DNA from 2 places in the Lentibacillus sp. Marseille-P4043 genome. Region 2 is predicted to be linked to the other one. Evidence: riboswitches for the same ligand, from Rfam matches in the RefSeq annotation. Region 2 holds a riboswitch; the other holds the start of a gene.

Region 1 (3,425 bases), 490 kb from region 2:
TATCATCAAAAAGCTTACCTAAAAACACAAGCATCTAGTCAAGCCGCCATCCACATATACAGTCAATTCGGCTTCAAGCCCGTTTACAACACAAATGAAGAACAGACTACCTGGAATCATATTTTCGAGATATTGAAAAAGAGAGCGTAACTGCTCTCTTTTTCCACATTCCCGACCAAATTTCAGTCCATTACACAGCCAACCTTAATGAATCGTATCCAACAGTTCGTATGCTTCTTCCTTAGTCGTTACGTTCAGCAGCTTTCCCCTGAATGTCTCGACCTTCAATTTGCGGGAAAGCATTTGTAAGATATTCAAATGGGCATCCCCTGCACTCTCTTCTGGTACAGCAATCATGAAGATTAATCGCGCATCCGTACCATCCATGCCTTTCCAATCTACTCCATCACGGTTAATTCCAAATGCAACAGATGGACGTTTTACAGCGGAAGATTTACCATATGGAACCTACTTTTTTTGGGGGACGTGGGGACAGGTTTGTTGTCCCAGCCTGATTTAGCGTAGTGGCGCGGGTTAGAGGGTGGGACAACAAACCTGTCCCCATGTCCCACCTGCCACCATCCTGCGTCCCAATCTATCTCAGAACCGCTTGCAATCTCCTTTTTTCTTCATCTGTTAAAGGCACCATTGGCAACCGAACATTTCCAACGCGAATGCCTTTTTGGTTTAACGCTTCTTTTGTTGGTGATGGGCTTGGTTGCGCAAATAATGCCTTCATCACTGGGAGAAGCGTTCGATGCATCGAAGCCGCCGCTTGTGTATCACCATTGTTAAAATGGCTGATCATTTCCTGCATTTCATTCCCCACGATATGGGCAGCAACAGAGACAACGCCTGCTCCGCCGATGGACATAACTGGTAATGTCAAACTATCATCTCCACTGTACAGTGTAAAATCATCAGGGGTTTGGCTGATCACTTTCGCCATTGCATCCAAATCACCGCTCGCATCCTTTATCGCCACAATGTTTTCAATCTCTGCTAATCGGACAACTGTCTCTACCGCTATTGCAACAACGCTTCGGCCAGGTACATTATATAGCATTACTGGTAGTGACGTGGACGCTGCAATAGCTTTAAAATGTTGAAACAATCCTTCTTGTGATGGTTTGTTGTAATAAGGTGTCACAAGCATTACACCATCGACACCTGCTTGTTCAGCCTTTTTGGTTAAATCAATAGAAGCTTTCGTGCTATTCGATCCGGTCCCAGCGATAACAGGTATTCTACCGTCCACAACCTTAACAACATAGGTGAACAATTCCGCTTTTTCATCGGTTGTTAGTGTAGGACTTTCTCCAGTTGTTCCGGCGATCACTAGTCCATCAGAACCATTTGTAATTAAATGATTCACTAAATTACTTGTAGCGTCAAAATCAATCTCTCCATTTTGATCAAATGGGGTAACCATTGCAGTTAAAACTTTACCAAAATCCATGACGACACACCCTTTACATATTTTTTAGTAAGTAAGGTAGTAAGGGTATCGCAAAGCAAACGCAAAAAAAGCAACAACGAGGGCTTCGCTGTTGCAGTAGAAACGATCGCTTCCTGCGTAAGATAGCCCTTCATATAGTCACCTATATGACAGTCCTGCATTTCTTCAACACAGTCCCAGCTTCAAGAACATGAGATTCTCTCTGCTTCGGCAAATCACCCCTTTCCACAATCGTCATTGGAACCCATTTTCCTCACATTGTGTACTGATGGCCCTTGCGCCTCTATCCTCACTTCAAACATATTGAAACAAGAAATGATTTAATTTAAACTCTAAAATAACACACAAACGTAACGATTACAAGAGGTGTGGAGTGGGACGTGGGGACAGGTTCCGCGTCCCACCCGCTATCACGCATCACTACGGCATTTCAGGCTGGGACAACTAACCTGTCCCCATGTCCCGCTCATCCTAATACGGCGCGGTCGCTTTCGAATTTGGTGCCGCGGATGCGTTGGAATTCTTTTAGTAGGTCTTCGATGGTTAGTTTTTGCTTTTCTTCTCCGTTTACGTCTAGGATAATTTGGCCTTTATCCATCATGATTAATCGGTTGCCTAAATCGAGTGCTTGTTGCATGTTGTGGGTGACCATTAGTGTCGTTAAGTTAAATTTGCTGATGACATCATCGGTAAGTTTGGTGATTAATTCTGCACGTGAAGGGTCCAATGCCGCTGTGTGCTCATCAAGCAGTAAAATATTTGGTTCGGTAAAAGTGGCCATCAATAGTGACAATGCCTGACGTTCCCCACCGGAGAGAAAGCCGACTTTGGCATTTAACCGATCTTCCAAATTCAAATTTAGGGATGCCAATGTCTTCCTAAACATTTCCTTCCGCTTCTTCGTAACACCTGGTTTCAATTTTCTTCTCTTATTACGCGCATATGCCATTGCCAGGTTTTCCTCAATGGTCATGGATGGTGCTGTACCGGCCATTGGATCCTGGAAAACACGACCGATATAGGCAGAACGTTTGTATTCGGGCAAATGAACAACCTGCTTGTCATTGATAATCACATCGCCAACATCCGGGATTAAATTTCCGGAGACAACGTTCATTAGTGTCGACTTACCCGCACCATTACTGCCAATCACAGTAACAAATTCGCCTTCCTTTAGTTCCAAATCTACACCTTGTAATGCTTTCTTTTCATCTGGTGTTCCTTCGTTAAAGGTAATTGAGATATTTTTCATTTCGAGCAAAATTTACACCTCCCTTACTTTTTCCTGGCTAAGGCTGGCGCGCTTTTCCAAACGGCGCTTTTTCTCTTTCCTTGCCTGTAAAACTTTTGGTGTTACCAATGCAGCGATTACGAGCAATGCGGTGATCAATTTCATATCGCCTGTTTCCAAAAATTCAACCCGCAGTGCCATCGCAACGACAATCCGATAAATAATCGCCCCACCAACAACAGCTAATGTGGCTCTAGCAATTGTCTTAGTACCAAATAGTGCTTCTCCAATAATTACGGAAGCCAAACCGATGATGATCATACCGATTCCCATGTTTACATCAGCGAATCCCCCATGTTGCGCAATCAAGCCGCCCGATAACGCGACAAGTCCATTAGAAAAGCCGATCCCAACAATAATTAATGAGTCCGTATTCGCAGACAGGCTTCGGATCATCACCTGATTATCACCTGTAGCCCTTAACGCAAGGCCCACCTCTGTTTTCAAATAGTAATCTGTCAACAGTTTGAAAGCTAATGTTATGACAATCATCACGATGACAATGCTCCATGTCGCTGGAACCCGATCCGCACCGAAGAACGTTAACACACCATTTAATAATTGGTCCAACCCTGTTGCCGCCCAAACCGACTCTAGCTGTGTAAAAATAGTTTTTCCATTTAAAAGGGACAATGTAGGCTGTCCCATGATTCGGAGATTAATAGAATAAAGGGC
Region 2 (3,425 bases):
CAACCAGTGCATATGGCAATTGCGTTAACACGTGGTCAATATGATTCACACCCGCTCCTGTTGAAGATAAAATCGTTGTATCCGAAATAGGTGAACAATGATCACCAAACACAGATCCAGCTAGAACGGCTGCTAAGGCTGGAAGTAACATATTTGCATCAGTCAATACAGCCACCTCTGCAGCAATCGGTAACATAATGCCAAATGTCCCCCAGGAAGTACCTGTTGCTAAAGCCATAAACCCAGAAATAATAAAGAATAAAAACGGAAGTAATGTTGGACTGATGGAAGCATCATTTACAAGCTGTGCCAAATAATCACCTGTTTCCAATGTTCCAATTACGGAACCGATCATCCAAGCCATTATTAAGATATAAATAGCTGGAAGCATTGTTTTTATTCCTTCCAAAATAACGCTAACCAAATTTGCTCGCGGTTCACTTTGCTGCATATGGAAGATTAAAGCAGTTGCAACTGCTAATAGTCCACCAACAAACAGGGACAAGTTAACGTTTGTATTAGCAAAAATAGTCAATATTGTAGCATTATCACTGGCCTGTATTCCAGTAATTATCATCATCCCAACAGTTGCCACAACCAAAACAAGGATAGGGACAAGCAAATGATATATTCTTCCGTTTTTATGTGGCTCAAATGTTTCCTTCAAATCTCCAGGCACTTTTACGTCTGGATTAACAACCTCTCCTGTATCAAGTGCACGTTTTTCATGTTTACGCATTGGGCCAAAATCGATTCTCATATATGCTGTCAAAAATACAAAAAGTAGTGCTGCTAATGCATAAAAATTATACGGAATCATTTTCACAAAGGCTTCTAACGGTTGTATATCTGTTATTTCATTTGCTGCCAACAAACTTCCTAGTAAACCGATGATATAAGCGCCCCAACTGGAGATTGGAGAAATAACGGTTACAGGAGCAGATGTTGAATCGATAAAATAAGCCAATTTAGCTCGTGATACTTTGTGTCTATCTGTTAACGGCCGAGCAATTTGCCCGACAGCTAATGCATTAAAATAATCATCAATAAAAACAATAATTCCAAAGATAGCGGTCATAACTTGAGCGCCAGTTCTTGTTTTCACACGCTTAATCATCCATTCACCAAAAGCCCGACTGCCGCCAGACGCTGTTAAAAAAGCGGTCATAATTCCTAAAAATAACAAGAAACATAATAACAATATATTCCCGGCATTTAACGAACCATCTACAACAAAAATCGCATAAAACGTTTGCCAAATTTCTTCAATCGAAGCAATAATATTAAAATCATGAATAAATAATGCTCCAACAACAATTCCTACACCCAATGATAGTAGAACTTTTCTTGTAAGTAGGACTAAAACGAGCATAAGTAGTGCTGGAATTAATGAGTAAATTGTTCCTTCCATAATTGCTACCTCCATTTATAATAACTCGTACATAGAGATACGCCACAAAATAAGAGGAACTTAGCTTCATGTCCTATTTGGCAAACAATCCTTGCCAAAAAACACAAAAAAGCAACGATAGAAAATAACCTACCATTGCTAAAAAAAGTATACGTTATCCTCCATTTCGATCAGTAGTTCTCCATGCATTCCGATAAGCATGACAGTATATCCTTTGTTCAAAGATACACCAGCAATAATAAGTCTGACCCTTATTACACTTCGGCAAACAATCCTTTTGTCAATCATCATCGTTGTCATTCTCCGATTGATTACTAATCTCATTTGCACCTCTACCTCACCGATCTGATAAGGTTAAATTATTTAATTATTAACCTAACTATACTAAACTATTTATCATCTTGCAAGTCTTTTTCAAAGTCATCTTTCGGGATTGATATGGATGGATTATTATTTCCTCCCTCACCATAAAAATCTGGAACACCTAAATTAATTACTCCTGAAGTTGCATATACATCTGTACTTACTTCTTTTACTCCAGTTGAAAACGGTATAACAATTTGGACCTCTGCCTCTACATGAATATATACTTTAATTAGCGCACTATTAATCCCAAATCCCTCTATATCATGAACAACGTCGGTCTTTACATTACCAACGAGTTCTAAATTAACAGGGATTTTTGGTCCTAAGTTGGCAAAAATGGTATTACCTGTTGCCTGACCTAAAGGGATTTCTACTACAGTTGGATCCTCGTTACTTTTTTCTTCAGCTGTATCACCATAGTCTAGATTTAAATTTTCTTGCTCCTCCGGTGGTATTTCACCACTGTTCATTCGTTTAAAGAATTCCTCCACTCGATCCGTTGCATAACGATTAATTTCATTGACTGCAGCAGAATTAAATTTCCAGGAAGTGATATCACCATTTTCATTCTGCGTAACATCCGTTACATCTTGAAATTCATAGGTCTCGGCAAATTTAACAGCTGCATTTATCGCCCTTGTGGCGAATTCAGTTGTTTTTGTTTCTGCAACATCCATTAATGTTGGTTTAATTCCTTTATCAACTATTACAAAACTTAACCAAATCATTAACACAAATAAAATCATGGTGATAACAAAAATGTTTTTTACTGGAGGTGGTGATCGTCTCTTTCCAAAAGCTAGTCGTTTTCTCAATATGAAAACCCCCCTAAAACAACTTATGCTTGTTTTAGAGGGGTTAGAATTCCCGATTTTATATTATTTCTGACAAGCTGAAATCGTAACATTAACAATGGAAGCTAAATCGATTTCATACGGAGTTACAAGTTGGGTATTTTTTTCTTCAACAATTCGAACGATTGGGCGATCACATAGACTTTTATTTTGTCTGGCAACAACACCCTTTCGACCATCACTTAATTGAACAGACAATCCATTTGGATAAACCGCGACACTCTTTTTAAACGCTTCAACCATTTCTTTATCAAATAAGCAAGTTGCACCTGCATAAAGAATTTCTAGTCCTTCATGTGGTAGCATTGCATCACGGTAAACACGATTACTTGTAACAGCATCAAAAACATCGGCAATACCGATTAATTTTGCATATTTATGAATGGCGTCACCAACAAGTTCTCGCGGATAACCAGTACCATCTAACCGTTCATGGTGTTGATACGCACAATGGGCAATAACAGAAGGAAGATCCATTTGTTTCCGTAAAAAATCAAAACCTAATTTAGTATGTTGTTTAATCATTTCAAATTCTTCATCGGTTAGTTTACCAGGTTTCTGCAAAATATCCTGATCTAGAAAAATTTTACCTATATCATGTAGCATCGCACCAGTACCTATTTCAGATAATTCCTTTTTGGTGAGATTAAGTTCCGTACCGATAGCCAATGAGTAAATTGTAACATTTAAGGAATGCTGGAAAATATAGTCATCTGTAATAAAAATATTTGCCAGTAATGATAATGTTTCTTTACGATTTAGGATTTCGTTCATGATTTTCTCAACAATTGATG

What was found. A riboswitch is a leader RNA that binds a small molecule or an ion and turns the genes downstream of it on or off. The one in region 2 is predicted to bind lysine.
Region 1: it holds a riboswitch for lysine, as region 2 does, so the genes downstream of both, dapA (4-hydroxy-tetrahydrodipicolinate synthase) here and C8270_RS10555 (Na+/H+ antiporter NhaC family protein) in region 2, are expected to answer to the same signal.

The regions. Positions count from the first base shown of each region.
Region 1 covers NZ_LT984884.1:1,678,949-1,682,373, reverse strand. The annotation lists gene C8270_RS08255 (GNAT family N-acetyltransferase) at 1-150, shown strand, start outside; partial or broken gene C8270_RS08250 (PTS sugar transporter subunit IIA) at 205-468, opposite strand; gene dapA (4-hydroxy-tetrahydrodipicolinate synthase) at 596-1,459, opposite strand; lysine riboswitch at 1,575-1,753, opposite strand; gene C8270_RS08240 (ABC transporter ATP-binding protein) at 1,926-2,711, opposite strand; gene C8270_RS08235 (ABC transporter permease) at 2,724-3,425, opposite strand, start outside.
Region 2 covers NZ_LT984884.1:2,169,409-2,172,833, reverse strand. The annotation lists gene C8270_RS10555 (Na+/H+ antiporter NhaC family protein) at 1-1,411, opposite strand, end outside; lysine riboswitch at 1,578-1,754, opposite strand; gene yunB (sporulation protein YunB) at 1,801-2,592, opposite strand; gene C8270_RS10545 (HD-GYP domain-containing protein) at 2,656-3,425, opposite strand, start outside.